One region of the Gemmiger sp. genome, then DNA from elsewhere that is predicted to be linked to it. Evidence: predicted binding sites of a transcription regulator. Region 1 holds the regulator's gene; each other region holds the start of a gene.
What was found. The regulator HrcA, encoded in region 1, represses chaperone genes, less so after heat shock. The targets are predictions, from matches to a motif close to TGTTAGCACTCNNNNNNNNNGAGTGCTAACA.
Positions count from the first base shown of each region.

Region 2: ACZO0A_RS08610 (co-chaperone GroES) is a predicted target of HrcA. The motif match lies at 1,404-1,434, and genes of this name have one in related genera.
Region 3: clpB (ATP-dependent chaperone ClpB) is a predicted target of HrcA. The motif match lies at 1,297-1,327, and genes of this name have one in related genera.

Region 1 covers NZ_DBMDDV010000031.1:22,192-25,447, reverse strand. The annotation lists gene ACZO0A_RS10665 (NUDIX hydrolase) at 1-116, opposite strand, end outside; gene ACZO0A_RS10660 (stage V sporulation T C-terminal domain-containing protein) at 184-717, shown strand; gene hrcA (heat-inducible transcriptional repressor HrcA) at 997-2,010, shown strand; gene ACZO0A_RS10650 (nucleotide exchange factor GrpE) at 2,032-2,625, shown strand; gene dnaK (molecular chaperone DnaK) at 2,707-3,256, shown strand, end outside.
Region 2 covers NZ_DBMDDV010000021.1:13,820-17,075, forward strand. The annotation lists gene groL (chaperonin GroEL) at 1-1,030, opposite strand, end outside; gene ACZO0A_RS08610 (co-chaperone GroES) at 1,076-1,360, opposite strand; gene clpX (ATP-dependent Clp protease ATP-binding subunit ClpX) at 1,535-2,890, opposite strand; gene ACZO0A_RS08620 (ATP-dependent Clp protease proteolytic subunit) at 2,905-3,256, opposite strand, start outside.
Region 3 covers NZ_DBMDDV010000033.1:13,697-16,952, reverse strand. The annotation lists gene ACZO0A_RS10940 (SdpI family protein) at 143-808, opposite strand; gene ACZO0A_RS10935 (autorepressor SdpR family transcription factor) at 795-1,079, opposite strand; gene clpB (ATP-dependent chaperone ClpB) at 1,441-3,256, shown strand, end outside.

The DNA of each region.
Region 1 (3,256 bases):
CCGCCGACGCCGACCCACTTGTCGTGGTTGACGTCGTTTTTCTTTTTGACGCGGTGCAGCATCAGGTACGCGCCGTCTTTTTCGAGATAGCAAAGGGTGGTTTGCAGTAAATCCATAGGGAACTCCTTACATATTTTGTATGAAACCGCAGATACTACCATAAAAAACCAGGGAGGATTCTGTATGAGAGCGACAGGAATTGTGCGGCGCATCGATGAATTGGGCCGGGTGGTCATCCCGAAGGAGATACGCCGTACCCAGCGCATCCACTCGGGCGACGCACTGGAAATTTTTACCGATGGCAAAGGGGAAGTTGTCTTTAAAAAGTATTCGCCGCTGGCAGAGCTGGGCGAGCCGGCCGCCGCCTACGCCGATGTGCTGGCCCGGCGGCTGGGCTGTGGTGTGGCTGTCTGTGACCGGGAAAAGATCGTGGCCGCCGCCGGGGCGGGCAGAAGTGAGCTGCTGGGCGAGCCGCTGCCGCCTGAGTTGGACGCCCTGCTGGCCCGCCGCAAGCTGTACACCGCACCGGAAGAGCCGCTGCACCGGGTCGCGTTGGGCAGCCGTTGGCTGCTGTGCGCCGCGCCGGTTTTGGTGCATGGCGATATTGAGGGCGGCGTGCTGCTGCCGGGTATGCGCCGGGATGCCGTACCCGACCCCGAGACCATCCGCGCCGCCGCCACCGCCGCCGAGTTTTTAGCGCGATGGATGGGGGAGTGACGGGGTGTCTGAATGCACACCGCCGTGTAGGGGCCGGGCATGCCCGGCCCTCAGCTTTCCCGCAAGCGACCGTTTTCCGTACAAGTGCAGGCCGGGCATAACCGGCCCCTACATATATAATAGGTAAGAACTCTGCCGTGATTGTGACGAAACTGTTAAACTTACAAAAAAATCGGAAAAACCCCTTGACAGTTTGCAAAACGGGAATATAATTAACTTAGCACTCAGAGATATAGAGTGCTAAACAAAACCGAAAGCAAACCAAAGGAGATGAGCAGCATGGCCATGGACGCGCGCAAGCAGCGTATACTGGAAGCCATTGTTGCCCTGTATGCCAACGGCGGCGAACCGGTCGGTTCGGGCCTGCTGGCAAACTACTTTGACATGGCACTGTCCAGTGCAACGCTGCGCAACGAGATGGCGGCGCTGACTAAGCTGGGCCTGCTGGAACAGCCCCACACCAGTGCGGGCCGTGTGCCCAGTGCCCAAGGCTATCGCTACTACCTCGACCACCTGATCGATGCGCCGAAGGCCAGCGCCCTGCCGGATGCCGACCGCCGCCACATCGATGACCTGTTCGCCGCCATGGATGCCGAGCCGGAAAAGCTCGTGCCCGCTGCAGCCCGCAGTTTGGCTGATTTGACTGGCTGCGCCGCTGCCGCCACCACGCCCCAGGCCCCGGATCTCTGCATCGCCCACTTTGAGGTTGTGCAGGTCGGGCGGTACAGCGCGGCGGTGCTGGCAGTCACCAGCGCAGGCGGGGTTCGTACCCGCGTGGCCCGCGTCGATACCGGCCTGTCCCGGGACGACGCCGCCAACATCGCGCAGCTGCTCAACCGGGGGCTTACGTTTGTAGCCCCGCAGGACCTCAGCCCCATGCTGATGGCCAGCCTGGTGCTGGCCGCAGGTGAGCGGCTCAGCCCCGTGATCATGGCCGCGCAGGCGCTTGTCACCACCGGCCCGCAGGCCTGCCTGGAAGGCGCACAATACCTGGCAAAGATGCCGGATGTCCGCCAGAACCTTGGCACGCTGCTGGAGATTTTCTCCGACAACGAGGCCGCTACCGAGCTGATCCGCCCCGAGGGAAGCCGCGTTACGGCCACCCTGGGCTGCGACCTGGACCCGGCCATGCCGGGCTGCTGCATCGTCAGCAAGCGGTATCTGGCAGGCGGCGGGCTGACAGGCTCGGTGGCGCTCATCGGCTCCACCCGCATGGAATATGAGCGGCTGCTGCCGATCCTCGACTACTTTGCCGCAAAGCTGGGGCAGAGTATGGCCGGGCAGGGCCAATAATTGGAAAGAAGGAAACCCGCAATGAGCCACGAAAAAGAAACCAAGCAGACGCCCGCCGCAGAGACCAAGGTGCCTGAGACCGAGGCCAAGGCCCCTGAGCAGGAGGCCCCCAAGGCCGACAAGCCCGAGGCAAAGCACGAGGGTAAGCACCACCACGAGACAGCGGCCTTGCAGGCTAAGCTGGACGAGGCGGAGAAAAAGAACGAGGAGCTGAAAAACCAGCTGCTGCGCACCGCCGCCGAGTATGATAACTACCGCAAGCGCAGCCAGCGCGAGGCCGACCAGAAGTTCAACGACGGTGTGTCCCACGCTGTGACCCAGATTTTGGGCATCCTGGACACGCTGGATATGGCTGCCAACGCCGCCTGCACCGACGAGAACTACAAGAAGGGCGTCATGATGACGCTGGACAAGGCCGCCAAGGCCCTGGAAACGCTGAACATCACCGAAATCGAAGCGCTGAATCAGCCGTTTGACCCCAACTTCATGAACGCCGTTTCGCAGGCCCCCGCCGCCGAGGGCCAGGAGAGCGGCAGCGTCACGCAGGTTTTCCAGAAGGGCTACAAGATCGGTGACAAGATCATCCGCCACGCGATGGTCGTTGTCGCAGAATAAGGCGAACCGAATCAAAAGATTCGTTTCCATATAAATTGACATTCACTACTGTTCAAAGCAAATTTGAAGGGAGTTTTTATTATGAGCAAAATCATCGGTATTGACCTTGGTACTACCAATAGCTGCGTCGCTGTTATGGAAGGCGGCGAGCCTGTCGTCATCGCGAACGCCGAGGGCGCCCGCACCACCCCGTCTGTCGTCGGTTTCACCAAGACCGGCGAGCGTCTGGTCGGCCAGGTCGCAAAGCGTCAGGCCATCACCAACCCCGAGAATACCATCTCCTCCATCAAGCGTAAGATGGGCACCGCCGAGAAGGTCCACGCCGGCGGCAAGGACTACACCCCCGAAGAGATCAGCGCTATGATCCTGAGCAAGCTGAAGGCTGACGCCGAAGCTTACCTGGGCGAGCCTGTCACCGAGGCCGTCATCACCGTCCCCGCCTACTTCAACGACAGCCAGCGTCAGGCCACCAAGAACGCAGGCACCATTGCCGGCCTGAACGTCAAGCGTATCATCAACGAGCCGACCGCTGCTTCTCTGGCCTACGGCATCGATAAGGAAGCCGACCAGAAGATCATGGTCTACGACCTGGGCGGCGGTACCTTCGATGTCTCCATCATCGAGATGGGCG
Region 2 (3,256 bases), on a different contig from region 1:
GGTCTGCGATAGCCTGCTTGTCTCCGGCACCGCCGACGATGGTGGTGTTCTCCTTGGTGACCTTGACCTGGCGGGCCTGGCCCAGCAGCTGCATGGTGGCATCCTTCAGCTCATAGCCTAGGTCGCTGCTGATGACAGTGCCGCCGGTCAGGGTGGCGATATCCTGCAGCATCTCCTTGCGGCGATCGCCAAAGCCAGGTGCCTTGACGGCAACGACGTTCAGGCCGCCGCGCAGACGGTTGATGATGAGGTTGGACAGGGCATCGCCCTCGACATCCTCGGCAATGATGAGCAGCTTGCGGCCGGACTGGATGACCTGCTCGAGCAGGGGAACCACATCCTGGAAGACGCTGATCTTCTTGTCTGTGATCAGGACGGAGCAGTCGTCATAGACGGTCTCCATCTTCTCGGTGTCGGTGACCATGTAAGGGGTCACATAGCCGCGGTCGAACTGCATGCCCTCAACGACCTCGGTGTAGGTCTCGGCGGTGGTCTTGTTCTCCTCGATGGTGATGACACCATCGGCGGTGACCTTCTCCATCGCGTCAGCAATCAGCTGACCGATCTCAGCATCACCGGCAGAAACAGTGCCGACACGAGCAATATCCTTGCTGCCGTTGACCTTCTGGCTGTGCTCCTTGACGGCCTCAACCGCAGCAGAGACGGCCTTCTGCATACCGCGCTTGATGTCCATGGGGTTGGCACCGGCGGTAACGTTCTTCATGCCTTCGTTGACGAAAGCCTGAGCCAGAACGGTAGCGGTAGTGGTGCCGTCACCAGCAGCATCGTTGGTCTTGGTGGCGACTTCGCGAACGAGCTGTGCGCCCATATTCTCGAACTCGTCCTTCAGCTCAATTTCCTTGGCGATGGTGACACCATCGTTTGTGATGAGCGGGCTGCCGAACTTCTTGCTCAGCACGACGTTACGGCCCTTGGGGCCGAGGGTAACCTTGACGGTGTTGGCCAGCTGGTCGATGCCAGCGCAAAGGGCCTTGCGGGCGTCCTCGCCCTGCTTGATCTGTTTAGCCATAATGAATCTCTCCTTTTATCTGAAAGAAATTACTGAAAAATCAAATTATTCCACAACCGCGAGGATGTCGCTCTGGCGGACGATGGTGCATTCCTCACCGTCGACCTTGACCTCGGTGCCGGAGTACTTGCTGGTCAGGACCTTGTCGCCGACCTTGACGATCATCTCGACTTCCTTACCGTCCACATTGCCGCCGGGGCCGACAGCGATGACTTCAGCAACCTGGGGCTTCTCCTTGGCGGAGCCGGACAGGATCAGGCCGCCCTTGGTGGTTTCTTCTTCTTCGACCAGTTTGATAACAACACGATCTGCAAGAGGTTTGATTTTCATAGTGGAAGTTCCTCCCTATAAAAGATTTCTCTTTATATTTTTAGTTTAGCACTCAGTCTCTTTGAGTGCTAAATATATAATAGCCACTTTGCTGCAAAAAATCAAGTGTTTTCTATATAAAATTTTTGTGAACAAAAATGCACCGGGGCGTTTCGGCTCCGGTGCAGGTAGTTTTTATTGCTGTTCCGTCAAACTTTTGTAGCGCGGGCGCATAGCGCCGTGCTCGATGTGGGGCTGGCCGCCCTCCACCGTGTCGGCGTCGATCGTCACCTTGGTGATGGTCGCGTCGGAAGGAATGTCGTACATAATCGGAATCAGCAGTTCCTCGACGACGCTGCGCAGGCCGCGTGCGCCGCTCTTGCGCTCCACCGTCTTTTTGGCGATGGCGTGCAGTGCCGCGTCGGTAAAGACCAGCTCGGCGTTATCCAGGTGCAGCAGCTCCTTGTACTGGCGCACAATGCTGTTTTTCGGCTCGGTCAGCACGCGGACAAGGGCTTCCTCGTCCAGCGGATCCAGCACGGTCACGACCGGCAGACGACCGATAAGCTCTGGGATAAGGCCAAACTTGACCAGATCGTCCGGCTCAACGTTTTTCAGCAGTTTCTGGCGCGTTTCGTCCTTATCGAGCGTCGTGCGAAGCTGGCTGCCAAAGCCCATGCTAGCATTGTCAGTGCGCTTCTGGATGAGCTTTTCCAGCCCGTCAAACGCACCGCCGCAGATAAACAGGATGTTCTTCGTGTTGATTTGGATGAACTCCTGCTGCGGGTGCTTGCGGCCGCCGTTGGGCGGCACATTGCTGACCGTGCCCTCGACGATTTTCAGCAATGCCTGCTGCACACCCTCACCGCCCACGTCGCGGGTGATGGAGGGGTTCTCGCTCTTGCGGGTGATCTTGTCGATCTCATCCACATAGATAATGCCGATCTCAGCGCGGGGAATATCAAAATCCGCCGCCTGAATCAGTTTAAGCAGGATGTTCTCGACGTCCTCACCAACGTAACCGGCCTCGGTCAGGGTCGTGGCGTCGGCGATGGCAAAAGGCACGTTTAGCATCTTTGCCAGCGTCTGGGCCAACAGCGTTTTGCCGGTGCCGGAGGGGCCGAGCATCAGGACGTTGGATTTTTGCAGCTCGACGTCGCTGTTCTGGCCGGAGAGAATGCGCTTATAGTGGTTGTAGACCGAGACTGCCAGCACCTTTTTGGCGGCATCCTGGCCGATGACATACTGGTCAAGGCCTGCCTTGATCTCAGCAGGCGTCAGGATGTTGATGCTTTCCAGCGGGTCATAGTCGTAGTCGGCACCGGGCTGCGGCGCACTGCGGCGGCGATCCCGGGGCGGCATACCGGCGCGCGGCGGGGCCGGGCGCTCGCCATCCTTATATAGGGCGTTGCAGCACATATCCAGGCAGTCCTTGCAGATGTTGACACCGGGGCCGATGACCAGCTGCTCCACCTCATTTTGAGAGCGTCCGCAGAAGCTGCAGACGAGCTCGCGTCCTTTTCCGTCCTTACCGGACGTTTGATTTGCCATGTTGTTCCCCCGAATCAGTGTTTATAGAGGATATCGTCGATCAGGCCGTACTCCTTCGCCTGCTGCGCGGTCATATAGTTGTCGCGCTCGGTATCGCGGGTGATGGTCTCCAGCGGCTGGCCGGTGTACTGGCTGAGCAGCGTGTTCATCTTTTCACGGATGCGCACGATGTGGTCAGCGTGAATTTTGATATCCGTGGCCTGGCCGGAAATGCCCTGTCCGCCGATGAGCGGCTGGTGGATGAGGATTTCCGAGTTGGGCAGTGCAAAGCGCTTGCCCTTTGTGCCGCTGGCCAGCAGGAAAGAGCCCATGGAGGCCGCCATGCCGACACAGATGGTGGAGACATCGCACTTGATGTAGTTCATC
Region 3 (3,256 bases), on a different contig from region 1:
CCCCCGCGTGGCGTTGAGGCCGCCGTCCCCTACAAACCGTAAGGCAGAGGTGTAGGGGCCGCATATGTGCGGCCCGCAGCCTAACGGGAAACTGTCTGCCTTACACGGCCGGGCCGGCATGTCCGGCCCCTGCATGGCAAGTTTACTTCATCTTTCCAACATACACCAAATACGAGTACAAATAAATCCACGCACTGCCGCCTAAAACAGCAACCAGCAGCACAGCCAGCGTTGCAATGTCGCCCAGCAGGCCGCCCAGGAAAGCAAGCACCAGAAGCACAATGCCCATTACAATAAAGGTATACCCGCCCATGCGCTGGGTGCGCTGCCAGTTGTGCGCGTCGTTCAGCGCCCAGGGCGTGCGGCAACCGAAGGTGTAGTTCTGCTTGACCTGCGGCATAAAGTTCCCCATGATGATGAACAACACGCCGATGCCGCCGCAGACCAGAATGCTGACGATGTTGCTGCTGTCCGGCAGCTTACCGAACACAGCCAATTCACTCAGCCAGCTGAACATAGCCATCATCACGGTGAACAGCACCACAAACAGGTTCCACACCTTGCCAAATTTCTCAAAATTCTGGTGCTTGGGGTCGACTTTGCGGATGACCTCAAACAAAATCAACATCGCAAACGGCAGCGCGGCCAGAATCAGGACGGTGGACTTCGGCCCCCAGCCGTTGACCTGCCCGCTGGCTCCCCAGTGGGTGGGCACAATGTCCGGCAGGGAGGGGTAGAAGTACAGGTGCGCGGCAAAATTCAGCACGCAGATTACGGTTAAAATCCAGAACAGCTTATTCTTTTTCATTGCTATCGTCTCCCTTTACAAGGCCGCAGTCATAAAACCACTTCATCAATTCCTGAAATACGGTCAGATTCACACTGTACACAATGTTCTGGCCGCGGCGCTCATCGGTAATAAGCGCCGCACTTTTTAAAATGTTCAGATGGTGGCTGACGGACGGCTTTGTCATATCAAAATGTACGGCGATCTCCCCGGCAGTCAGATCGCCCTGTGCCAGCAGTTCTAAAATGCGCCGCCGCGTCGGGTCGGCCAGCGCTTTAAAAACGTCTCCCAAATATGTCGGCTCCTTTCTTGCAGACAATTAGATAAACGTCTAACTGTCTGTGCCCCCACTATACACCTTGCGGCTGCCTTTGTCAATAGATATTTAGAAAAATATCTAACTATCGCTGCCCTCCTACTGTTCATCCAGCTTTTTCCATTGATTTTCTCTGCAATTTCACAATTTGTTTGCAATTTTCCTATTGACATGGTGGGCGAATGTGCTACAATATTAGCAGTCGAACTGATAGAGTGCTAAAGAAAATAAAACACGCAGAATTTGCGAAAGCAGACTCGTAAGCTGAAAAAACTTAACACTTAATAAGTTAGACTGCCAATACAATGCGCTATCTGCAACTAAGGAGGTACGCACTATGAACATCGAACAAATGACACAGAAAACCCGCGAGGCTTTGCAGGCTGCACAGCGCATCGCGGTGGAATATTCCAACAATGCGGTCGAGCAGGAACACCTGCTGGCGGCGCTGGCCCAGCAGCAGGACGGCCTGATCCCCCAGATGCTGCAAACCCTTGGTGTGGACGCAAATGCATTTGCCAATGCGGCTTTGCAGAAAGTAGAGGCCCTGCCTCGCGTGACCGGCTCCGGCCGCGACCCGGAGAAAATCTATATCTCCGGCGACCTGGACCGTGCCCTCAACGCTGCGGAGCAGCAAGCTAAGCAGATGAAGGATGAATATATCAGCGTTGAACACGTTTTCCTCGGAATTTTGCAGCGACAGGGCAAGGCTGCCAGCGAAATTTTCAAGACTTTTGGCATCACGACTGAGAAATTTATGCAGACGCTCAGCACGGTGCGTGGCAATCAGCGGGTAACGAGTGATAACCCGGAGGATACCTACAACGCGCTGAAAAAGTACGGCCAGGACCTTGTGGAGATGGCTCGCGCTAACAAACTGGACCCGGTCATCGGCCGTGACAGCGAGATCCGCAACGTCATCCGCATCCTGAGCCGTAAGCGCAAGAACAACCCCGTCCTCATCGGTGAGGCTGGTGTCGGTAAGACTGCCATTGCCGAGGGCCTTGCTCAGCGTATCGTGCGCGGCGATGTGCCCGAGAACCTGAAAGACCGCACCGTGTTCAGCCTGGACATGGGCGCACTGGTCGCGGGTGCAAAATACCGCGGCGAGTTTGAGGAACGCCTGAAGAGCGTTCTGAACGAGGTCAAGAAGTCCGAGGGCAAGATCATCCTCTTCATCGATGAACTGCACACCATCGTCGGCGCAGGCAAGACCGACGGCGCGATGGACGCGGGCAACCTGCTCAAACCCATGCTGGCCCGCGGCGAGCTGCACTGCATCGGTGCAACCACGCTGGACGAGTACCGCGAGTATATCGAGAAAGACCCTGCGCTGGAACGTCGTTTCCAGCCGGTCATGGTCAATGAGCCGACCGTCGAGGATACCATTTCGATCCTGCGCGGTCTGAAGGAACGCTACGAGGTCTACCACGGCGTCAAAATTCAGGACGCCGCGCTGATTGCCGCTGCGACCCTGTCTGACCGCTATATCACCGACCGTTTCCTGCCCGATAAGGCCATTGACCTGGTGGATGAAGCCTGCGCCATGGTCAAGACGGAGCTGGACTCCATGCCCGCTGAACTGGATGAGATGAACCATCGTATCACCCAGCTGCAAATCGAGGAAGCCTCTTTAAAGAAGGAAACCGACGAACTGTCTAAGCAGCGCCTGGTCGCTCTGGAGAAGGAAATGGCCGAGCTGCGCGACAGCTTCAACAGCAAAAAAGCCCAGTGGGAGAACGAGAAGAACGCCGTCAATAAGGTGCAGAGCCTGCGCGCCGAGGTGGAGTCCACCAAGGCTGAAATCGAAAAGGCTACCCGCACCGGTGATTACGCCAAGGCCGGCGAGCTGCAGTACGGCAAGTTGCCTACCCTGCAAAAACAGCTGGAAGAGGAAGAAAAAATCGCCGAGGAGAAGAAGGAATCGAGCCTGCTGCGTGACCGTGTGACGGACGACGAAATCGCCCGCATCGTGGCTCGTTGGACTGGTATCCCGGTGTCGAAACTCGTCGAAGGCGAGCGCGAGAAGCTGTTGCGCCTGCCGGACACGCTGCATCAGCGGGTCATCGGCCAGGACGAGGCTGTGCAGAAGGTTTCCGACGCTATCCTGCGTTCCCGCGCGGGTATCGCCAACCCGAACCGCCCCATCGGCA